Regions from separate parts of the Gordonia aquimaris genome, predicted to be linked through region 1. Evidence: predicted binding sites of a transcription regulator. Region 1 holds the regulator's gene; each other region holds the start of a gene.
What was found. Region 1 encodes LexA, which represses DNA repair genes until DNA is damaged. Its sites were predicted from a motif close to CGAACANNTGTTCG; they were not measured.
Positions count from the first base shown of each region.

Region 2: the regulator LexA is predicted to act here: its motif matches at 4,032-4,045, upstream of OSB52_RS02400 (HNH endonuclease signature motif containing protein).
Region 3: the regulator LexA is predicted to act here: its motif matches at 3,544-3,557, upstream of OSB52_RS07145 (SAV_6107 family HEPN domain-containing protein).
Region 4: the regulator LexA is predicted to act here: its motif matches at 3,363-3,376, upstream of ruvC (crossover junction endodeoxyribonuclease RuvC).

Region 1 is NZ_JAPKFM010000016.1:52,856-58,844, reverse strand. It holds gene hrpA (ATP-dependent RNA helicase HrpA) at 1-1,452, shown strand, start outside; gene nrdR (transcriptional regulator NrdR) at 1,445-1,957, opposite strand; gene OSB52_RS15285 (LysM peptidoglycan-binding domain-containing protein) at 2,061-2,348, opposite strand; gene lexA (transcriptional repressor LexA) at 2,911-3,687, shown strand; gene OSB52_RS15275 (phosphoenolpyruvate--protein phosphotransferase) at 3,707-5,389, opposite strand; gene OSB52_RS15270 (DeoR/GlpR family DNA-binding transcription regulator) at 5,555-5,989, shown strand, end outside.
Region 2 is NZ_JAPKFM010000002.1:105,875-111,863, forward strand. It holds gene OSB52_RS02385 (thiolase family protein) at 1-136, opposite strand, end outside; gene OSB52_RS02390 (Zn-ribbon domain-containing OB-fold protein) at 183-1,217, opposite strand; gene OSB52_RS02395 (LLM class F420-dependent oxidoreductase) at 1,287-2,324, shown strand; gene OSB52_RS02400 (HNH endonuclease signature motif containing protein) at 2,416-4,011, opposite strand; gene OSB52_RS02405 (TetR/AcrR family transcriptional regulator) at 4,138-4,749, opposite strand; gene OSB52_RS02410 (PaaI family thioesterase) at 4,721-5,158, opposite strand; gene OSB52_RS02415 (cytochrome P450) at 5,264-5,989, shown strand, end outside.
Region 3 is NZ_JAPKFM010000005.1:80,883-86,871, forward strand. It holds gene metF (methylenetetrahydrofolate reductase [NAD(P)H]) at 1-177, shown strand, start outside; gene OSB52_RS07130 (LppM family (lipo)protein) at 202-1,083, opposite strand; gene OSB52_RS07135 (phytoene desaturase family protein) at 1,146-2,786, opposite strand; gene OSB52_RS07140 (GNAT family N-acetyltransferase) at 2,783-3,457, opposite strand; gene OSB52_RS07145 (SAV_6107 family HEPN domain-containing protein) at 3,772-4,245, shown strand; gene OSB52_RS07150 (SCO2097 family morphological protein) at 4,408-4,812, shown strand; gene mraZ (division/cell wall cluster transcriptional repressor MraZ) at 5,324-5,764, shown strand.
Region 4 is NZ_JAPKFM010000013.1:1,999-7,987, reverse strand. It holds gene secD (protein translocase subunit SecD) at 1-220, opposite strand, end outside; gene yajC (preprotein translocase subunit YajC) at 376-792, opposite strand; gene ruvB (Holliday junction branch migration DNA helicase RuvB) at 953-2,041, opposite strand; gene ruvA (Holliday junction branch migration protein RuvA) at 2,070-2,669, opposite strand; gene ruvC (crossover junction endodeoxyribonuclease RuvC) at 2,666-3,334, opposite strand; gene OSB52_RS13265 (nucleoside/nucleotide kinase family protein) at 3,514-4,134, shown strand; gene OSB52_RS13260 (YebC/PmpR family DNA-binding transcriptional regulator) at 4,141-4,893, opposite strand; gene pdxT (pyridoxal 5'-phosphate synthase glutaminase subunit PdxT) at 4,990-5,619, opposite strand; gene OSB52_RS13250 (acyl-CoA thioesterase) at 5,616-5,989, opposite strand, start outside.

The DNA.
Region 1 (5,989 bases):
TTTGACAGCTGGTGGAAGAAGGCCCGGCGCGCGCAGCCAGACCTGCTCGATCTCCGCCCGGAGGATGTGGCCACCGACGTCGCTGTCGCCGACACCGACTTCCCCGGCGCCTGGCAGCAGGGCGAAACCCGCCTCGAGCTGCGGTACCGGTTCGAACCGGGTGCGCCCGATGACGGTGTCACCGTGGTGATCCCGCGGCCGCTGCTCGACCATGTGCGGCCGGCAGGCTTCGACTGGTCGGTTCCGGGCCTGCGCAGCGAGCTCGCGACCGAACTCGTCCGGTCACTCCCCAAGTCGCTACGCAAGTCGATGGCGCCGGCGCAGCGTTTCGCCGATCTCGCGTTGTCCCGATTGACACCGCGCGCCGAGCCCCTCGTCGCCGGCCTCGCCCGCGAACTGTCGACGATCACGACCATGACGGTGTCTCCCGACGACTTCGCACCCGAGCGGATTCCACCCCACCTCACGATGAATTTTGCCGTGGTCGACCGTGACGGCACCGTGCTCACGACCGGGAAGTCGCTGCACCGGCTGAAGCAGGAGTTCGACGGGTCGCACGAGGCCGCCCGGCCCGTCGAGGTCGTCACGGACTGGACCGCCACCGGCATCGGCGAGCTACCGCCCACGGTGACGACAACTGTTGCCGGACAGCAGATAACCCATTATGTGGGACTCGACGCTGTTCGTGACGCAGCCGGCCGGACGGTTGGGGTGACCCGAGTCGAGCTGAGCACCGAGGCCGAACGCGACCGCCGTCACAGCGCAGCGGTGGTGGCACTCCTCGACCTGACCATCCCACCGCTGACCCGCAAGATCACCGCGACCCTTGATGCCGCCGGTCGGTTGGCGATGAGTCAGAGCCCCTACCGCGATGTCGAACATCTCGTGGGCGACTGCACCCGACGCGCCATCCGCGACCTCGCGGCAGACCGGAACCTTCGTGCCGTGCGATCGGCGACCGAATTCCGGCGACTCCGCGACGATCTGCGCCCCCGGGTGGCGCAACAGGCTCCCGATTACTTCACCCTGAGCGTTGACGTGCTCCGCCGCGTGGCCCCGCTGCGCGCGCAGATGGACCGGCTCAGCGGCTCGGTGGCCGCCGATGACGTCGCCGAGCAGTTGGACAATCTGGTCTTCGACGGATTCGTCGTCGCGACCCCGCACGACCGCCTTGTCCATGTGCCGCGCTACCTCGAGGCCGCGACCGTTCGCCTCACGGAGTTGCCCGCAGCTGCCGGCCGCGACAGTACCGCCCTGGCATCCATCGATCGTGTTGTGACGCATTGGAATCAGCGTGCAACGCACCTCGCTGCGGCGCGCCGGGATGCGTTCGACGAACACGCGCACTGGCTTGTCGAGGAACTGCGGGTGGGACTGTTCGCGCAGCGGTTGGGCACCGCACGGCCGATCTCGGAGAAGCGGGCGATCCGCGCCCTCGATCAGTTCAGCTGAGACCGTCGGTGACGCTGACCCGCTCATCAACCACCCCGGAATCGGCCTCGGAGCGGTGGGTGAGATTGCCCTGCAGGTCGTCGATCTCTCGCTGAAAGTCCTCCAGCGAGTCGAATGACCGGTAGACCGAGGCGAAGCGCAGATAGGCCACCTCGTCGAGATCACGCAGCGGACCGAGGATCGCCAACCCCACCTCATTGCTGGGAATCTCGGCCGATCCCGATGCGCGGACCGCATCCTCGACCTGCTGGGCCAACTTGGCGAGCGCGTCCTCGGCGACGTCTCGGCCCTGGCAGGCCCGACGAACCCCGCGCATCACCTTCTCCCGACTGAACGGCTCGGTGACCCCGTTGCGTTTGGCGACCGACAGCACGGCACTCTCGACGGTCGAGAATCGGCGACCGCACTCCGCACACGAACGGCGCCGTCGGATCGCCTGCCCCTCGTCGGCGACACGCGAGTCGATGACCTTGGTGTCTTCGTTCTTGCAAAACGGGCAGCGCATGTCATCCTCACGCACGTCTCTGGACACACCGGCGTACCGGTCACCCGTCACGCCGTGCCGGTTCCCGGCCGGACCCTGTGCCATCGAGGATACCGTCAGGCCCTCAGCTGTATGCGGGTGCGATCAAAGCCTGCCCCACCCGCAGGCCGGAGCCGGCGAGTTTGTTGCGTTCGACGATCTGCTCGATGACGGCCTGGCGTGGCACATCCGGCGCGATGCGATCGGCGATGGAGCTCAACGAATCACCCTGCCGCACGTGGACCACCTCGGTCCCGGTAGGGCTCGGTTGCACCGACGCGGCATAGTTGGAGCCGACGATGGCGACCGCCCACACCAGCACCGCGAGCGCCCCACCGAGCACCACGGCTGCGGCCGTCGCGCGTCGACGCACGAACCTACGGTCGACTCCCGGCGACGCACAACTCGTCCCCGACACCCGTGCCGCGGGGGCACCGGACCCGCCCGGTCGACGCCTCGTGGGCCCAGTGGAGTCATATCGCCCCCGCCGCCGCGGTCGGGAGACATGCCCGGCCGGGACTCTGTCGCGCGTCGGGACGTCTGCAGGGCGCCCGGATGCCGGGTGCATCGGGGACGCAGCCGGTGCGTACTGCGTCTGCCGATGAAGGGTCGCTGTGCTCATCGTGTCCTCCTGGGAACGAGTCGGATCGAACCTCGGGCGCCTCTCGAACGCACGTCGCTCATGTGTTCGAGAGAACGCATGTTCGATTTGTAGCACGTGGGTCCGACAATGTCTCGACACACGTCGAACACATGTTTGAACATGTCAAAATGTTCGGCTACTGTCGGCGACATGGTGACGTGCGTGGATGGGCCCTGAACAGCAGCTCCGAACCAGCCGAGCAGTCTCCCCGAACAGACCAGCAGTTTTTCGATCCAGACCGGCAACCCGTAATCGGCCACTGCCGGTTTCGGCGACAGGAAGGACTCGACCGATGAGCGACAAAGCCGGCGGGCGGCGCGGCGCGTCCCGCGGGATCAGCAGCAAGCCGAAACCCGAGGCGCAGGCGCCGACCGGAGCCGATACGGAGGCGTCGGATAGCGCGGTCGCCGATCCGGAAGTCGTCGAGGCTAGCCTGACCCCTCGTCAGCGAGGCGTGCTCGAGTACATCCGCGCCTCGGTCCGCGAGCGCGGATATCCGCCGAGCATCCGGGAGATCGGCGATGCCGTCGGCCTCACCTCGACGTCGTCGGTGGCCCACCAGCTGCGGACCCTGGAACGCAAAGGTCTACTCAAGCGCGACCACAACCGCCCACGCGCGGTCAACATCCAAGACGGCGACCAGCACATCCCACCGGGCGGTACGGCCGCATCCGGCGATGGCGCGCAGTTGCCCACCCCGACGTTCGTACCGGTCCTCGGCCGGATCGCGGCGGGTGGACCCATTCTCGCCGAGGAAGCCGTCGAGGACGTGTTCCCGCTGCCCCGCGAACTCGTCGGTGAGGGCTCACTGTTCCTGCTCCGCGTGGTCGGCGAGTCGATGATCGACGCGGCGATCTGCGACGGCGACTGGGTGGTCGTACGCCAGCAGAGTGTCGCCGACAACGGCGACATCGTGGCAGCGATGATCGACGGCGAGGCCACGGTCAAGACCTTCAAGCGCAAGGACGGCCACGTCTGGCTGATGCCGCACAACGATCTGTTCGACCCGATCTCGGGCGATGACGCAGCCATTCTCGGCAAGGTCGTCACCGTGATGCGTCGGGTCTGAACCCGAGCGGGCCGGCCGCTCAGCCGACCACTGCGCCGGCCAGCACCGCAGTCGCAGCAGCACGCGCCGCGGCGGGTTCGGCCGTCGCCAGGGCAGCCTCGGCGGCCGCACGACATTGCTCGACGGTCACCTCCGCGAGCCTGGCGCCGACCGCGGCCGAGGCCGCGGGCGCAGTCGACAGGGACGTGACCCCGAGTCCGACCAGCACACACGCGAGCAACGGATCGGCTGCCGCCTCGCCGCAGACCCCGACGGGTTTGTCGGCGGCCTGACCGGCGCGCGCCACGCCGGCGATAAGGGTGAGCACCGCGGGCTGCCAGGGATCGGTGAGAGCGGCGAGCTCCGCCGACATCCGGTCGGCGGCCATCGTGTACTGGGTCAGGTCGTTGGTTCCGATCGACACGAAGTCGACCTCCGCCAGGATCGATTCGGCGAGGATCGCTGCCGCCGGCACCTCGATCATCACACCGGCGATCAGTCCGCGTCGGCGTACCTCCCCGGCGAACTCCGCGGCCTCGGTCGCCGAGGCGATCATCGGCGCCATCACCCACGGCGTCGGTTGATGTCCGTCGGCGGCTGCCGCGATCGCGTCGAGCTGGGCCGCCCGGATGCCCGGATGAGCATCGACGATCCGGTTGCCACGCACGCCGAGTGCCGGATTGGTCTCCTCGATCTGCGTGACGAACTTCAGCGGCTTGTCGGAGCCCGCATCGAGGGTCCGGATCACCACCTTGCGCCCCTCGAAGGCGTCGAGCACCTCGCGATAGAGCCGCGTCTGCTCCTCCACCGAGGGCTCGTCCGCGCGGTCGAGAAACGCCAACTCCGTGCGGAACAGGCCGACACCCTCTACCGGGTGGGAGGTCGCCGACCGGGCCGACGTGCCATCGGCGACATTGGCGAGGACCGCGATCGGTCGCCCGTCGGCGGTCACTCCCGGTCCGGCCCAGGCCGCCACCAATTCCGCCATCCGCCGGCTCTCGGCCACGCGCGCGGCGGCGTCGTCGGGATCCGGCTCGACCTCCAGGGTGCCCGCGGTACCGTCGACCAGCACCGTCGTCCCGGCGGCCACCTCACCGAGGCCGGATACCGCCACCACACACGGAATCCCGAGTTGTCGCGCGATGATCGCGGTGTGACTGGTCGGGCCGCCCAGCCGTGTGACCAGCGCGGTGACCTTTGTCGGGTCCAGTCCCGCCGTGTCGGCCGGAGCAAGATCGTCGGCCAACAGCACAGACGGTTCGGCGGGTTCCGGAACCCCGGGTTCGGGGACTCCCAGTAGTTCGGCGACCACGCGGTCCCGGACATCGTTGAGATCCGTGACGCGCTCGGCCATGAGGCCGCCGAGCTTGGTGAACATCTCCGCGAACTGGTCGGTCGCGGCGACCGCTGCCGCCGGCGCTGGCGTCCCTGTCGTGATGAGTTTCGAGGCCGCGCCGGTCCACCCGCGGTCCTCGGCGAGACCCGCCGTCGCCGACAACACCTCCGCCGCGGCACCCGAGGCGTGTGATGCCCGCTCCCGCAGCCTCCCCGCGACCGCGGCCGCCGCGTCGGTGAACCGCTTGATCTCCACGTCGCGTTCGTCCTCGAGGACTGGGGCGGCGACGGCCGGATCATACACCGGACGCTCACCCGGCCAGATCGCGGGCCCGTAGGCGTGTCCGCCGACGACCGGCGTTCCGTTCAGTACGTGTGTGTGCTCCACCGAGATCCTCACTTGTCCGACGGGCTGGGCCACGGTGTGCCGCCACGATCCACTGGTCACCGTTGTGATCCAAGTTACAAGAAAACCTTGACTTGTCAACATAAACAGGCGTAAACACAGATATACCCACATCCAACGCCAATCAAATCAACAGACGAGGACATCGTGTACGCGGAAGAACGTCAGCAGGCGATCGCCAACCAGGTACGGGTCAACGGCCGCGCCTCGGTCACCGCTTTGGCCTCGTTGTTCGACGTGACGAGCGAGACCGTCCGCCGCGATCTCGCTGTGCTGGAACGCAACGGACACCTCCAGCGCGTCCATGGTGGCGCCGTACGTCCCGGCGCGACGCCGGTCGTCGGCGAACAGGGCATCGACGAACGCCTGATGTCGCACACCGACCAGAAGCTCGCGATCGGTGCGGCCGCGTCGCGCTTCCTCCCACCCGACGGCGGGTCGGTGTTCATCGACGCCGGCACCACCACCTACCAGGCCGCCCTCGCACTCCCCCGTGACCGCCGACTGACGTTGATGACCCACAGCATTCCCATCGCCGGCGCCCTGGCCGCACAGGGCGCCGAGACCCTGCATGTGCTCGGC
Region 2 (5,989 bases), on a different contig from region 1:
TGCGAGAGATGCCGAGGTCGGCGTAGAGCTTGTTGAAGCACGGGATCAACATCTCGACACCGTTGGTGGTGCCGTGCGTCCCGACGATGTTCGGGCTGTGCGCGAACCCGACGATCGCAATCCGGGGGAGGGTCACTGCAGACTCCTTGATGGAAGTGGTCCGGTCGAAGAATGTTTGTCGCTCAGAGGAACTCGCGATACGACTCGTACTCGGCGTCGGGTTCACCGGTGGGGCGGAAGTGGCTGATGCTGCCCATGGACAGTTCACGTTCCTCCTCGGGCTGCCAGACCGCCTGCACCCGCATACCCATCCGCACGTCGGCGGCCTCGCAGTCGAGGATCAGGTGCAGGAACGGGATGTCGGTGCCGTCGAGCAGGACGTACGCGGCCACATACGGCGGCTTGATCCGCTGCCCCTGGAACGGGACGTTGACGATGCAGAAGGTCGTCACGATGCCGGTGTCGGCCAACTCGACCCGCTCCACCGCGGCCGAACCGTCGGACGGGCTGACTGCTTTCGGCGGGAAGTAGACGCGCCCGGCATCCACCCCGGAGCCGATCCGCGACCCGTACAGCTTGCCGGCCTTGAGACCCTCGAGATACCAGGACTCCTCCTCGGTGGCCGAGTGGACGATCTCGGTGCTGATGGGGGTCGGCATGACGATGAGTTCGTCGTCGGAGTTCTCGGCCTCGTTCGCCGGTGCCGCGTCGGCGGTGTCACCGGGTGCGAAGTAGGCGATGTCGTCGATGCGGCCGATGCGGGCCGCCTTCCAGACGGCGTGTACCCGCAGGCCGGTGGAGATGTCGGCGGGCGAATCGACGGCGACCGCATGCAACATCGCGGTGTCCGCGCCGTCGAGGGTGATCAGCGCCCAGGCGAAGGGCTTGTCGAGGGGTTGCGGCGTGAGCGGCTGCGGCTGCCACGACCAGGTGAGCACGGTGCCCACCGAGGCGACGTCTACCAGCTCGGTGGTCTTCGCGCCGCCGATCGGGTCGAACTCACGAGGCGGCACCGATACCGTGCCGTCGCTGCTCTTCGATCCGATGATGCGGCCGTCGCGGAGAGCGAGGGCGAACTGGCTCAGGACGGGTCCGAGCGAGCGTGTGTAGTCGAAGGAATTCTTGAGCGGTGCCGACAGGATCTCCGACTGGGGCGCGGGGACCTCGGCGACCGGACTCGCCGGGGCAGGGCGGGGTGCAGTTGTGCTGGTGCTCACCCATCGAGTAGAACACGTTCTAGTATTGAGGCACAAGATGCACGTCACAGACCCGCGGAGGATGCACACGTGAAGCTCGGACTGCAGCTCGGATACTGGGGTGCCGGCCCCATCGACAATGCTCCGGAGCTCATCGCGGCTGCCGAGGAGGCTGGATTCGACGCGGTGTTCACTGCCGAGTCGTGGGGGTCGGACACCTATACCCCGCTGGCCTGGTGGGGTGCGGCGACCGACCGGATCCGGCTCGGCACGGCCGTGTCGCAATTGTCGGCGCGGCCGCCGACGTCGCTGGCGATGGCGGCGTTGACCCTCGACCATCTCTCCGGTGGCCGCCACATCATCGGTCTCGGTGTGTCTGGGCCGCAGGTGGTCGAGGGCTGGTACGGGCAACCTTTCGGCAAGCCGTTGGCGCGCACTCGCGAGTACGTCCAGGTGGTCCGGGACGTACTCGCCCGTGAGGGCGAATTGTCCAACGCGGGCCCGCATTATCCGTTGCCGTACCCGCCCGATGCGCCCGGATCGACGGGACTCGGCAAATCACTCAAACCGATCACTCATCCTTTGCGAGCCGACATTCCGATCTGGCTCGGCGCCGAGGGGCCGAAGAACGTGGCGCAGACCGCGGAGATCGCCGACGGATGGCTTGCGATCTTCTACAGTTTGCGTCTGGCCGATCAGTACGAGGCCTGGCTGGCCGAAGGATTCGCGCGCCCCGGGGCCCGACACACCTGCGACGACTTCGAGGTCGCGGCGACAGTGCAGGTGGTCATCACCGACGACATCGCCGAGGCCGTGGAGCGGTACCGGCCGTCGACAGCGCTTTACGTCGGCGGAATGGGCGCCAAGGAGAAGAACTTTCACGCCGAGCTGTATCGGCGCATGGGCTACGGCGACGCGGTCGACGAGATCGGGGCACTGTTCCTCCAGGGCCGCAAGGCCGAGGCGATGGCCGCGGTCCCCGACGAGATGGTGCGCGAGACGATGATCGCCGGCACCGCCGATGAGGTGCGTGCTCAGATCAAGCAGTGGGAGGCCGCGGGCGTTTCCATGTTGATGGTGACCGCACGTGATGTGGCAACGATCCGGCAGTTGGCGACGCTGGTGTGACCGTCGGCAAAATTCTCGCGCGCCCAGCGATCACCCGCGTGTGCAGTTTCACGCGCCGGTGATCGGCGGGCGCGCGAGAGTCTCGCGGGACCTATCGCACCCGGGCCAGGAGTCGTTGTCGGGTGTGGTGGTTGGTGCGGCGTCGTTTCTGTTTGCGTCGTCGAGTACGTGCGGCGAGTCGTGCCGGCGAGATCGGCTTGCGCCGAACCGCCGCGTCCGCAGCCGGTGGTTTGGTTTCGGCGGGCTGTGGGTCCTCGCTGATCGTGCCGCCGCGGAGGTAGTGTTCGAAGAGTTCGCCGACCTCGTGTATCCGGTTGACCTGGGGTGGTCCGGGTGGGCTGCCGTCGAGTGGGTTCAGTGACCATCCGGCGCGGCCGGCGTCACGGCCGTGGCGGATGATGCGGGTGGTCCATTGTCCGGGGTTGGGGCCGACCATCCGATTGTGTGGTGGGCAGGCTGGTGCGGTGGTGTCGATGTCGGTGGTGCCGCCGTCGGCCCAGTCCTTGTCGGCGTGATGGATTTCGACGATCGCGCTCGGATTCGAGCAGCCGGGTTTGGAGCATCCGCTGCCGCCGTCTTGGGCGAAGTGCATCAGCCGTTGCGCCTGGTTGGCGAAGCGTTTGGCGGTGCCCAGATACAGCGGTTGGGCGGTGTGGTCTTTGAACACGGCGAGGTGGAACTGCGCCTCGGCGGCCATCTCGATGATGTCGGCGATGGGCAGCTGGGTGCCGGTCGCGGTGTGCCCGAACCCGGCACGATCCCGCAGATCGGTTTCGTTGACCTTGACGATGATGTGTGGCGGCAGACCGCGGTGGCTCTTGCCGAGTACCCCACCGTCGAGGACCAGCTTGAACAGGGCTTCGAGGGCGTCGTGGTTGCGTTGGCCGGTGGATCGATTGTCGCGCCCGGCTGCCTCTTTCAGTTTCTCGATGTCGGCGTCGAGAGTCGCGCCGCGTGGGGAGTCCTTGTCGTCGGGATTGTTCATCCCGGGGGCGGCCATTTTCGCCAGGATCACGTCGAGCATGGCGCGGGTGGTGGGTGTGAGGGCACCGTCGAACTCGCTCATCGATTGGTCGTCTTGGTCGCCGATGAGTACCGAACGACGCCGGGCGCGGTCGCGTTCATCGGCCAGGGTGCCGTCGGGGTCGATGCGGCTCAACAGTTCGGCGCCGGCCTTCAGGATCTGTTTCGGTGTGAGGGTGCGGGCGAACTCGGCCAACATCGCCTCGGCCTTCTCGGCGACGTCGAGTGGCACCGAGCGGGGAATCTTCTTCACCACTTTCAACACGGCATCGACGTGGGCGGGTGTGGCGGCGCCGTCGGCGACCACCGCGGCCAGCCCCGCATAGCGTGGTGGGGTGAGTTCGCCCTGCAGGGACCGGAATTGCGCCAGGGCCCGCATGTGTCGCATGCGGCGGCGGTGATCGGGGATGCGTAGATGGTGGGCCATCATCTCGCCGATGTGGCGGTAGCCGAGTTGGCCGGGCACACCGCGGTCGTTGCAGTCCATCATGCGGCGATGCCCGATCAGACTCATCCGGCGGTGGGCACGTTCGTGTTGTTCGGCGACATCGAGCACTGCGTCATCCATGGCAGGGGTGGTGTCGACGGCATCGATACGGTCGAGCAGGTCATGCAACTGCGCATACAGCTGCTGCACCTCACTGACCTGATCCGTGCCCGACACTGAATCCCCCGACTGTCGTTCGAACGTATCTTCGAGAGTAGCCCCAAACTTTGATGCCTGCAACTGTCAATTTCCCGGTACGTCGGCGACAGTGCGGAGGGTCGTGGAGTCACACCCGACCTCGCGTTACGAAGAGTCCGTAATCCTGGTGGGAACTTCGGCCAGTATCGCCTCGGCGGACCGTAGGGTGAAGTCGCGCAACCACTCTGCAGGCCGGCCGCGGTCGGGGAGATGTCGTCGTACGGCCGCGTAGGGCAGGTCGACGAGTGCGAACGTGACCCGATCCATCACCTCGGCATCGGATGAGCCGAATCGTCGTCGAGCGTATGCTCGCACGACTTCGCGTGTGTGGTGATTATGCGTCCGGAGTTCGGCGGCGAGTGTATCGGGCCAGGAGCGCAACAGGTCCTGCTTGTCGTACTGCAGCAGCAGCGCGGACTCCCCGGGATGCGCGGCCGTCCAATCGAAACAGTGCGCGACCGCGGCTCGGGCGGCCTCGGTGGCATCGTCGCGCCGCAAGGCGGTGACGACGCCCTCCTGATATCGCGCGATGGAGCGTAGCCATAGCCGGGCCATCAGCTCGTCGCGGCTGGCGAAGCGGTGATAGACCGACCCCGACGGCGCCCCGATACGACGGGCGACGGCGGATGCCGTCGCCGCCGCTGGGCCGTCCTCGACGACCAGTTCGAGTGCGGCGTCGAGGATCTCGTCAATGCTGAAGCGCGGTTTTCGACCCACGGCCCCGGACCATGCTCGTTCCCTGCGCGGCGGCCACCGCACGCCGTGTCCCATCGTCGCCGATGATGCTGATGTCGCATCGCGCAACGGCTTTGGTTCGGCCCGCGTGGACAAGTGTCGCGTGGGCGACCAGTTCACGCCCGCCGCGGGCGGGGGAGAGGTACTCGATCGAGAAGCCGCTGGTGACGATGTCCGGACCGAGACCGAGCGCGGCGGCGTAGGTCAGTGCATTGTCGGCGAGGTAGCTCAGCACCCCGCCGTGGATGTAGCCGTACTGCTGACGCAGATCGTCGCGGACGTCGACTGCCAGTGTGACGCCATCGTCGCCGATGTGAGTCAGGCGTGCGCCGAGCATGCGACTGAACGGCTGGGCGTCAAGCACCGTACGTGCCAGATCCAGGTCAATCATTTATCAGAGACTGCTCTCTATTATTGTGTGTGTCAAGAGTGCTCCCGGATAGAATCCATCCGTGGATGGATTGACACGCCTATCCGCCGGGAGCAGGGTCGAACTGTGGTCAGGACGCTGAAGAACGACTGGTCGGGGCAAATCTTTCCGCACGCCGGCCGTCGCAAACCGCTCATCGGTGACCTGGGAGTCTCGAGCCCCAGACACCCCATCCTGGATTTGCTTGCGTGGGGCGCCGACCTCGGCCCCATCTTCGAGATGCGGATCTTTCGGCAGAACTTCGTGTTCGTGTCTAGTGCAGAGCTCGCCGCCGAGCTCTGCGATGAGACGCGGTTCTGCAAGGCGCTGCCACCGGCGATCACTGCCCTGCGGCAATACGCCGGCGACGGGCTGTTCACCGCCGAGAACGACGAACCCAACTGGCAACTGGCACACGAACTGCTGATGCCCGCGTTCACCAAGTCGGCGATGCAGTCGTATCACCCGATCATGCTGGCCACCGCCGATGAACTGTTCGCGTTCTGGGAACGGCAGGCCGGACCGGTGGACGTCACGCAGTCGATGACGAAACTGACCATGGAAACGCTGAGTCGTGCGGCGTTCAGCCACGACTTCGGGTCCTTCACCAGTCAGCAACCGCATCCGTTTGTCGGCGCCATGATCCGAGCATTGGAAACCGGGCGTCGCAAGGGTGGTCTGCTGACGGCGCCCGGAGGCGCGCTGCTCGGCAGGCTCATCGATCGGCGCAACGCGGGCCAGCAGGCGTATGTAGATAAGATGCTCGACGACCTCATCGCCGAACGTTCGGCATCTTCCGACGATCACGATCTG
Region 3 (5,989 bases), on a different contig from region 1:
CGGGAGGCGGTCCGCGCGGTAGGTATCGATTTCGCGACCGAGATGGCGCAGCGGCTGGTGGCCGAGGGCGTCCCGTGCCTGCATTTCTGCAGCCTCAACTTCGCCAAGGCGACCAGCGAGGTCCTCGAACGGCTGGGCGTGGACACCAGCTCGGCCCTGCCCGCCGCGTCGCACTGAGTGTTGCGCGGACGACCCGTGCGCTCAGCTGCGGGGCCCCGAACCCGTTGAGGCGTCGGTGGCCGTCGGCGGGGCTTCCGTCGGTCGGGCCTCCGTCGATGACGAGGCGCTGCTCGGCCTGCGCTCGCGGTCGCGACGGGGAGTGCGGCGCGGACGTCCGGGCCGCGGGCTGCGGTCACGGTTGGCGAAGGCCAGCCGCACCACCAGGCCGACGACGACCAGACAGAGCAGCGCGATGAACCACGACCAGCTGCTCACGGCGGCAGTTGCCGGATCCGGGTAGGTGGCGTCGGCGCTGAAATCGGCGGGCTTGCCGGCTTCGGGTGTCCAATGGACGGTGCGCTCACCGATCTGTTCGCCGTTGGTCGCGGTCACCGGGCCGCCGAAGACGACGGTCAGGTCCACCAGATCGCGACCCGCGGTCAGGTCACTGAGATCGGCGTTGCCGCGGAATCGGACTACATCGTCGCTGCGCTTGGCGGTGAGGTCCATGCTCATGGCCGAGTCGCCGTACGCGGCCGCGACGATGTCACCGAGCTGACCGAACTGGCCGCTGGTGAGGTCGGTGAACACCGCACGCGTGCCGACGTAGGGGATCTCGTCCTCGGCGCCCTCATCCGCTGCGCCCTCGTCCGCCGAGCCCTCGCCGTCCGGTGCCGCCGATTCCGACTCGGGCACCGTGGAGTAGTCGGTCAGGGTGACCCGCGATGCCATGGACTCGGGAACGTCGAGCTGAGGGGCTCCGCGGGGATTGTCCGGCGAGGTCGCCACCACCACGGTTCCGGAGAATCGGTCACCTACGGTTGTCGAACGTTCGAGACACCCGGCGAGCAGCGGCGTCGCGGCCACCAAGGACAGCAGCAGCAGGATCGCGGACCAGCGGGATGTCGGGCGCACGGTGATCATCGTGCCAGACGACGCCGCGCCGACGTGGCCGACGCTCCCGGCATCGCCCTGCCGGGTCGCGATCAGCGTCGACGCAGGGCGAGGTGTGCCGAGATGCGTCCGCTCGCCCCGGTCACCCCGCCCCCGGGATGGGTCGAGGCGCCGGCGAGCAGGATGCCGTCGGCGCCGGGCACCCGGTGCGTCGACAGATCGGGATGCGGTCGCCAGAAGAACATCTGGTCGATACTCATCTCCACGTGCATGATGTTGCCCCCGACCAGGCCGAGTTCGGTTTCGAGATCCTCCGGTGTCTGGATGTGGGTGTGGCGGATGTGATCGCTGAAACCCGGGGCATATCGATCGAGTTCGGCGGTCACCGCGGCTGCGGCGGCCGGGGCGGCAGATCGCCAGTCGGTGCCGTCGGCGAGGCGACGGGGATGCCATTGGGCCCACACGTTGAGCAGGTGTTCGCCGGGTGGCGCCAGCGTCGGGTCGATGGCCGAATAGCCCATCGCGACCACGGCGGGCCGATCGGGGAGTTCGCCGACGCTCGCGGCCGTATGGGCGCGCCGCAATTGTGCGCGATCGGTCACGAGCAGGCCCAGGGCGGAATGCACCCCGTGCGTCGGTAGGTCCGAGGGCAGGTCGGGGTAGACGGGCAGGGCGTCGGTGCCGAATCGGACGGCCATCCCGATGCCGTCGCCGACCGCGATCTGCGAACGCCAGCGGTTGATGATCGTCGGGTCGTATCCACCCGCGGCCAACAGATCCAATGTGGTGAGCACGTGGCAGGCGGAGATGACGGTCGTGGCGCAGTGACCCCGATCGGCGGTGCCGACCCGCCAGTGGTCGCCGCAGCGGGATATCGCGACCGCAGGCGAGTCGGTGGCCACCTCGCCGCCGTCGTCGGCGATCCGACGCAACAGGGCCTCGGTGAGCGCGCCGCTGCCACCCAGCGCCCGGCCGGGGGGAACATCGTGTTGGAGAGCGGCGAAACCGATCATCGGGGCCGTCCCGGGCGCGTTCATCGGTGGTCCGGACTGGGCGCCGAACCAGGCGAGGGCGGCCTTGAGCGGTTCGGCGACGAACCACCGGTCCAACAGCGCATCACCGGAAGCCATCAGTTCCTGGGTGAGCGACAGCATAGCGCCGGTCCTGCTCGCGATCGGGCCCGAACGCGCGGTCTCGGCGGTACCGGTGAGGCCGGTGAACGCCGTCGCGAATCGGCCGGGAGCGGCGGGCGCGTAGAACGACCGCATGACCGCGCGGGCGCGGGGGCGCCACACGGACACGAACTGTCGGTAGGCCTCGGCGTCCGCGACGCCCACAGCGGCCGCGATGGACGCACAGGTGGCCTCGAGGTCCCGGTGGAAGATGATCGGCGCCGTGGTGGCGGTGCCGGGGGCGAAGGCCCACGGGTCGCAGTCCACGTAGCGCAGTCCGTGGGTGGCCAGGTCCAGCTCGTCGAGGATCGGGGAGTGACGGATCATCAGGTGCGCCGACGACCCCCGGTCGACGCGGTAGCCCGGAAAGCGTTCGACGGTCGACACCGCTCCACCGGCGACCGTGTCGCGTTCGAGAACCAGGACCGAACGGCCCGCCTGGGCCAGATATGCGGCCGCGATCAGCCCGTTGTGGCCCGCTCCGATGACCACGGCGTCGCGTACCGGATGGGTGCGTGGCGCCGCGCGCAGCCCCTGCACCCCGACAACGCGCCCTGTCATCGTGGCCATGCCGATCGGCGGTGGTCGGTCGGGTTGTCGGGGTGCAGGGGCAGCGCGCGACCTAGGAATGCGAACGGCCGCGGGTCGCCGGTGAAGGTGAAGTGCCGCAACACATCGGTGAAGCCGAGGCGACGGTAGAGCGCCCACGCCCGGTTGTCCTCGGCGGGGATCTCCGGTGTCGACAGCAGGACCTTGCTCTCGGAACGGCCGGCCAACAGGCGATCCAGCAGCCATTGACCCAGCCCCTGCCCCTGGACGCTGGGGTGGACGTGCAACTCGGTGAGCTCGAAGTAGTCCTCGGTGATCGCGTCGATGTCGGTGTCGCTGCGCCCGGACTGCCGCAGCCCGATCCGCAACTGCTGGTTCCACCATTGGTCGCGAGCGCCGCGATAGCCGTAGGCGATGCCGACCAGGATCTCGTTGTCGGCGACCGCCACCGGCCGTGCCAGCCGCCGCGTGGCCATCAGCGGGGAGTCGAGCTGGGCCGACGGCACGGTCGCCACCGCCCCCACCGCACGCCACCCAGGGCGACCGATGTGCTCGCGCCACAGCCCGGCACGGTGGACCTCGGTGCCGCGCGGATAGTTCATCGCGGTCACGTAGATGGTCAATGCGGGCTCGAGCCAGGCGTGGGCGTCCTGCCCGGTCAGCTCAACGAGGCGGATCGTCAACGAAGATCTGTCCTCTCGTCGAACTCTCGGTATCCGGGTCGTCGACCGCTTGAAGCTGTCACACCCGCTAGCTATATTGAATATGTCGAACGGGTGTTCGATGAACCAGCCTCCGCAAGCTGTTCTCCGGCCCCGACGACGCTGCGGCGCCGGTCCGATGTGCGAACGAGGGAAGCGTTTGCTGTCGGACCGGCGTTGTACAAAGCAGTTGAACACGGCACCGGCACGAGAAGCGTGCGGGTGACAGCGATAGCAGGCAGTGCCGTGATCGTCTCTACAAGCACGATCACCGGTGATCAGTAGGGGAGGTGAAGATGCCGAATTCGCCCACATCGCGCCATGCGACGCCGGACATCGACCCGATCGTGGTCCGACGCAGCCGCGACCTGTTCGATCGCGCGCTGATCCTTTTCGACAACGCCGACGGGGTCGAGGACTCCGCAGAACGTTTCCGTCAGTACTACTTGACCGCGTTGCGAGCCGCGGGGGCCGTGCTCGAGATCCACGAGCCGTCGATTCGGCCCACTCGGCGTCGGCATTCGCGCAGCGCCTGGAACCGCCTGCCCATCGTGGTGCCCAAGCTCGCGGACCACGCCGAGTACTTCGCCCACCATTCGGGCATCCGCCTCGACATCGAGTCCGGACTCGTCCGTACGGTGGGTGAGACGACCCTCCGGCTCACTCGTCGGCAGGTGCTCGCGCTCCTCGATGATGTCGAGGACTTGCTCATCGCGCACGAACAGGGCAAGTTGTCCGAGCGGGAGACCAGTCCGGATCGGACGGCCTGAGGCGTGGGATTCGACGCAACCACGGGTAATGGTGGTCGGCGGATGATTCTGCTCGTATCATGAGGATTGAAGCCGTACAAGCGGCTCTTGGTGCGTCGATGACGACCGCGGACCTCCAGGGTCTGTGATCGGGGTCGGTGGAGTTGGGATAAAGGAGGGTCGGTGCCTCTTTCGGAGCACGAGCAGCGCATGCTCGAACAGATCGAAAGCGCTCTGTATGCCGAAGACCCGAAGTTCGCGTCGAGCGTCAAGCGTCGTCGTCTCGGAAGGTCCAGTGGTCGGCGTCGTCTGCAGGCGGTGGCGATCTTCGTCATCGGCCTGGTACTCCTCGTCGGCGGTCTCGTCGTCGAGGTCCGTGTCGGTGGGTTCCCCATCATCAGCCTGATCGGCTTCCTCGTGATGTTCGGCGCGGGCCTGATGGCGTTGTGGGGTGGTGACGGCCGCGGCTCCACGGGCAATCAGTCGGCGGGTGGGTCCGCCGCCAAGCAGCCGAAGGCCGGCGGGGCCAAGCGGAAGTTCTCCGAGCGCATGGAGGACCGCTTCAACCGTCGTTTCGAACAGGAGTAGACCACTCCCGAGACCGACTGATCGGTCACACTTGCGCAGAGGCCGCACACCGTAACGGTGTGCGGCCTTCGTCGTGCTCGGCCTTTGTTGCCGGCGTCGGCGTCGGTGGTGACCGGAACCGACCCGCGTGACCGGAACCGACCGGCGACCCGTGTCGTCCCGCGCGGCCCCATGGAGTCCTCCGTCGGATTCCGTCGTCGTCGCCACCATTCCCTACCCGATTCCCCACCTTCCCCCACCCGATTCCCCACCTTCCCCCACCGGCCGTCGAAAGTCGCTTCACCAGCATCTTGAGATGTCGTGAGTATCAGCAGTAACGGCGTTGTCGACCTATACACGCCGAGCGTTCGAACTTCCTGCCACCAAACATCACGGGTTTGAACTGGTCTTTTACGATCGTGTGGGGCAACCGTGGGGTGTTTGGGGTGGAAAGTGGTGGAAAGTGGGGTACTGTGGCATCACTGGGTGAGGCGGACCGGACGTCGAACCCGGTGGGGCAGGAGGTGGCGACATGTCCGTGCGATTTGTCGGCACCTACACGCCCAAGTTGGACGACAAGGGGCGACTGACGTTGCCCGCCAAGTTCCGCGACGCGTTGGCAGGAGGCGTGATGGTCACACGAGGCCAGGACCGCAGCCTGTCGGTGTATCGAGCCGAAGAGTTCGATGCGATCGCCGAGCAGACCATGGCGGCTTCGCGGAACAACCCCGAAGCGCGGGCCTTTCAGCGGTACTTCTTCGCGAGTACCGATGAGCAGCGCCCCGATGGGCAGGGCCGGATCACCCTGTCGGCCGAACACCGGACATACGCGGGCCTGTCGAAGGAATGCGTGGTGATCGGTGGTTTCGACCACCTCGAGATCTGGGATGCACAGGCTTGGCGTGATTACCAGAGTGCACACGAGGAGGACTTCTCCGCCGCGGGATCTGCTGCGCTGGATGCCTTGCTCTGAGCGGCGTCCACCAGCAGACAGACATTTGAACAGCGGATCGGGTGGGTCGAGGCCTCGGCCCGGCGCGACCCTGGCGTACTTCCCCAACGCCAGGTGCGTGATCGGGTCGAGACCCCGCCCCATCGGACACGCCGGCACAGCTGGTGCCGACGCCAACGTCACAGGGGTCGACTCTCTCGTCGAGAGCTTCCCGAACCGCACAGTCCGAGGAGAGGGTCGGTGAAC
Region 4 (5,989 bases), on a different contig from region 1:
GCGAGGGAGGCTGCCCGTCCGGGGTACGCGCGGTGAGCGTCACCCGCGTACCGCCTTGCAGGTCGATACCGAGCTTCGGAGTCGGCGATCCACCTCCGGTGAAGAAGACCAGCCCGTAGACGACGGCCAACAACACGAAGAATGCGGTCAGGGGTCTCCACGGTGGAATCTCACGTGGAGGTCCCGACCGCTTCGCCGACGCCCGGCGGGGTGTGGTCACAGGTGTTCTGGTCTCCTAGGAAAGCGCGTGCGGACACGACCGGTCGGCACGCGCGCCCGATCCGGTCGGACGCTCACTCTACTGACTCCGCGGTAACCACCGGTTCTCCGGTGGTCACCTGCGGCTCGGACCGGGCGGACCGCCGAGCTCCCGGGTCACTTGTCGTCGGTCGTACCCTCGCCCGGGCGATCGGCGGAGTAGCTGTCGTCGGTGCGCGACTCGGTGCCCGGGTTGTCGATCTGCCTCGCGTCCGCGTCCTCGTCGAGTGCTTCGGGACGAGTGCTCAGCGCACCCGGGTACGTCTCGGCGGCCTCGTCGGTGGGCACCACGCGCACGATGGCCTGACGACTGAACCGGGTCACCACACCGGTGGCGATCTCCAGGTCGACGAAATCGGGTGTGGACTCGACGACGGTCGCGTACATGCCGGCCGTCAGTTGAACGCGGGCCCCGGTGGCCACGGAGTTCTGCATGTCCTGCATCTCGGTCATGCGCTTCTTCTGCTTACGGATGCTCAGGAACATGAATCCGGCCAGCAAGGCCAGCAAAAGGGGGAAGAAGAGGGACTCCATGACGGCAACAATCCTTGTCGGTTCGGTCGTGGTGATTTCAGGGCTTTTGCCCGTTTCGACCGCTCAGGTGGCGGCCGATCGCAGGCACGCTCGGACACACCAACTCATCCGGCGGCTCCAACCAGTGTGCCACGTCCCGTGGGGTGGTCCCGCGAGCCGGTCACAGGTCGTCGAAGAGACTGTCGGTGATGACGTCGCGGCTACGCACCCCGAAACTGGCATTCATGGCCCCCGCCGGTGGTGTGAGGCCGAGGTGATGCCAGGCCGCCGCTGTCGCCACCCGCCCGCGTGGGGTCCGCGCCATCATCCCGGCCCGCACGAGGAACGGTTCGCAGACCTCTTCGACTGTGGCGGGTTCCTCCCCGACTGCCACCGCGAGCGTCGAGACACCGACCGGCCCGCCACCGAATCCCCGCACCAGCGATCCCAACACGGCACGGTCCAGCCGATCGAAGCCGAGGTCATCGACGTCATAGACGGCGAGTCCGGCCCGTGCGATATCCACGGTGATCACGCCGTCGCCACGGACCTCGGCGTAGTCGCGGACGCGGCGCAGCAGACGATTGGCGATCCGCGGGGTGCCCCGCGACCGCCGCGCGACCTCGGTGGCCGCGTCGTCGCGCAACCGGATACCGAGGATGCCCGCCGATCGGCGCAGCACCTGCACGAGGTCGTCGGTCTCGTAGAACTCCATGTGCGCGGTGAACCCGAACCGGTCACGCAGCGGGCCGGTGAGTGATCCCGATCGAGTGGTGGCGCCGACGAGCGTGAACGGGGCGACGTCCAAGGGAATCGAGGTGGCACCCGGCCCCTTGCCGACGACGACGTCGACGCGGAAGTCCTCCATGGCGAGGTACAGCATCTCCTCGGCAGGACGGGCGATGCGATGGATCTCGTCGATGAACAGCACGTCCCCATCGACGAGGTTGGACAGCATCGCCGCCAGGTCACCGGCGCGTTCGAGCGCGGGCCCGGAGGTCACCCGGATGGCGGCCCCCATCTCGGCGGCGATGATCATCGCCAACGAGGTCTTGCCCAGCCCGGGTGGGCCCGACAACAGGATGTGATCGGGGGTGCTGCCCCGACCCTTCGCGCCATGCAGCACCAGCTCGAGTTGCTCGCACACACGGGGTTGACCGATGAAGTCGGCCAGCGATCGCGGCCGCAGCCCCGCGTCGAAGTCGCCGTCGGCATGCAACTCGTCGGGACTCACCGGGCGATCGTCGGGATCAGGCGAGGTCTCTGTCACGCGGTCTCCCCCGCTGTCACGTGGTCGTTCATCGGCTCTTGCCCATCAGGGCCAACGACTTGCGTAGCACGGTGGAGGCATCGGCATCGGGCTCGTCGGCGAGCACCGCCGTGACGGCCTTGTCGGCCGGTGCGGCGGTGAACCCCAACCCCACCAGCGCTTCGGCGACCTGATCACGAATCGACCCGGCGACCGGCGACGCGGCCACTCCCGCTTGGCCCGCCGTCGGCGCGTCGACCTTGTCGCGCAGTTCCACCACCAGTCGCTCGGCTACCCGTTTACCCACTCCCGGCACCGTGGTCAGTGCCTTGACGTCGGACTCGGCGAGCGCGCGGCGCAGCGAGGTGGGTTCGAGAACCGCCAAGACCGCCATCGCCAGGCGTGGCCCGACACCGGTGACGGTCTGCAGAAGGGTGAACAGCGCTCGCGCATCGGAGTCGGTGAACCCGTACAGGGTCATCGAGTCCTCCCGCACGATCATCGACGTGAGCAAGGTGGCTTCCTCGCCACGACGCACCGCGCCGACCGTCGCCGGCGTCACCAGCACTCGGTAGCCGACGCCCCCACAGTCGATGACGAGGTGATCGAGGGCCACATCCACCACTGGCCCACGCACCGACGCGATCATGCCACTCCCCCGTTCCCGGCCCGGGTCCTACCCGCCTGGCTCTTGTTCGTCTGGTTCGCGGACTGCTGGGCCCGGCCGCTATGCGTCGCGCCGGGTTGCACTGCGCGTTCCCGACCAGCCTGGGCGATCCGCGACCGGTGTCGTCGGGCCAGCTCGTCGGCACGGCGCTGTGCCTGCGCCATCTTCTCCGTCATCGGCCCCCGCCAGCAGTGGCAGATCGCCAGCGCCAGCGCGTCTGCGGCATCGGCCGGTCGAGGTTTGGTCTGCATCTCCAGAATCCGCGTCACCATCGCAGTGACCTGGGCCTTGTCGGCGCGGCCACTACCGGTGACCGCGGCCTTGACCTCAGATGGCGTGTGAAACCGCACCGGGACGTCGCGCTGTCCTGCGGCCAGCGCGATGACCCCGCCGGCCTGCGCGGTACCCATCGCGGTCGACACCTGATTCTGGGCGAAGACGCGCTCGATCGCGACCACATCGGGTTGGTGCACGTCGAGCCAGTGACAGGCGGCGGTGTACACCGCCATCAGCCGGTCGGCGAGCTCCATGTCCGCGGAGGTCCGCACCACGTCGACGTCGAGCGCGGTGACCGTGCGCCCGCGTCCCGACTCGACCAGCGCGATCCCGCACCGCGTCAATCCGGGATCGACTCCCATCACGCGCACACGCACCTCCGTCACCGCTTCGATGTTCCGAACAGTTGTTCGAGATTCTATCGGCCGCATCCGACACCACCCGCGAACAACACGCAGTGACACGCATGCGCGCCGCACGAATTCGGACCGCACGAATGCGGACTGCACGAGTGCGGACCGGTGAGCAACACGACACAATGGCGGACGCCATGGCCACCTATGAACCGATCACCCCCGACCGCCTCGAACAGATGTGTGCCGATGTCGCCGAACTCCACTCAGGCATCCACATCATGGCGATCGACGGTGCCGACGCGGCGCGACCGGTCGATCTTGCCGAACGGGTCGCCACCCGGCTCACCACACGGGGTCGTGCTGCGGCCGTCGTCTCGACGGCCGATTTCCTCCGGCCCGCCTCGCTCCGCCTTGAATACGGACACACCGACACCGAGAGTTATCGCGCAATCTGGTTCGACCACGATGCCTTACGCCGTGAGGTGATCGAGGCCGTCCGCGACCACGGTCGCTGGCTGCCCCGGCTCTGGGATGCCGCGCGCGACCGATCATTTCGTGACGCTCCGCGTCCGGCCGCCGCCGACCAGGTCATCCTCATTGCCGGCCCTCTGCTACTCGGTTCCGGACTCGACGTCGATACGACCATCGCACTGCTGATGAGTGAGGGCGCCCTGCGCAGACATACACCGCCCGGTATGGCCTGGACGATCCCCGCGCTGCTGGCCGGCGCGGAAGATGCCCCGCGTGCCGACATCGACGTGCGCTACGACCACCCGGACCGGCCGGCCATCCGCATGCGACGCCGTGCGGGATGACGCCGGTCAGGCGTCGAGTTCGGCGAATACCTCGTCGCTGACGTCGACGTTGCTGTAGACGTTCTGCACGTCGTCGGAGTCCTCGAGTGCGTCGATGAGTTTGAACACCTTGCGCGCGCCCTCGGCGTCCACCGGTACGTCCACCGACGCTCGGAACGCTGCCTCGGCAGAGTCGTAGTCGATGCCGGCATCGACCAGCGCCGTTCGCACCGCGACGAGGTCGGTCGGTTCGCTGACCACCTCGAACGATTCGCCGAGGTCGTTGACCTCCTCGGCGCCGGCGTCGAGAACGGCCAGCAGGACGTCGTCCTCGGACTGCCCGTTCTTCTCCAGCGTGACCACACCCTTGCGGGTGAACAAGTACGCCACCGAGCCGGGATCGGCCATGTTGCCGCCGTTACGCGTCATCGCGGTGCGCACCTCGCCGGCCGCGCGATTGCGGTTGTCGGTCAGGCACTCGATGAGGATCGCCACCCCGTTGGGCCCGTAGCCCTCGTACATGATGGTCTGCCAGTCGGCGCCGCCGGCCTCTTCGCCCGCGCCGCGCTTGCGCGCACGCTCGATGTTGTCGTTGGGTACCGAGGTCTTCTTCGCCTTCTGGATGGCGTCGTACAGTGTCGGGTTGCCGGCCGGGTCGCCGCCACCGGTCCTTGCCGCGACCTCGATGTTCTTGACCAGTTTGGCGAACATCTTGCCGCGCTTGGCGTCGATGGCCGCCTTCTTGTGCTTGGTGGTGGCCCATTTGGAATGGCCGCTCATGACACTCCCGCATCCGTATAGACGTCAATGACGAACGTGACCGTGCGATGACGATCCGCCCAACTCCTCGATCTTACCGGTGCGGGTTGTCGAGGCTCACACTCCCGACTCCCGCACCATCTCCACGAAGTAGCGGTGCACTCGGCGGTCCCCGGTCACCTCCGGGTGAAACGAGGTGGCCAGGACGTTGTTCTGCCGGACCGCAACGATCCGGTCCTTCGCGGGCCCCTCGGGCACCCGGGCGAGTACCTGCACGTCGGGCGTGATCGACTCCACCCACGGAGCGCGGATGAACACCGCCCGCATCGGCGGGTCACCCGCGGAATCGGTGACGCCATGGAACTGCAGATCTGTCTCGAAGCTCGCCACCTGACGTCCGAAAGCGTTGCGCCGCACAGTGATGTCCAATGCATCGAGATGACGGGCGTCGGGCCGGGTGTCGAGGATGGTGGTGGCCAGCATGATCATGCCGGCGCACGACCCATACGCCGGCATGCCGGCGGCCAGCCGCTCACGGAGTGGGTCGTACAGATCCAGGACACCGAGCAGGTGGCTCATGGTGGTGGATTCACCACCGGGGATGACGATGGCATCGACGTCGGCGAGTTCTGCCGGCCGTCGGACCGTCACCGGTTGTGCGTCGGCCTCGGACAGTGCCGCCAGATGCTCACGGACATCACCCTGCAGTGCGAGCACACCGATCCGCGGATTTCCGACGGCGCTCACCGGTCCCGCCGCGCGTGCTGATCGGCCGGCATGTCGCGCCCCGTCCGACTCAGGCCTTCTTGGGTGACGGCGGCGACCATCCGACCCTCCAGATCGAAGATCCGCCCCTGGGTCAACGCACGCCCGGCGTCCGCGGAGGGCGAGGTCTGGTCGTACAGCAACCATCCGTCGGCGCGGAACGGCCGCATGAACCACATCGCATGGTCCAAGGATGCGGCTTGCGGTTCCACCCCCGGATGCGGCACCTTCGACGACCCCAACAGGGTCATGTCGCTCATGTAGGCGAGCGTGCCCACGTGGAACACCTGGTCATCGGGCAACCGACGGCGATGGCGGAACCACACACGCTGCTGCGCCGCGAAATAGCTCG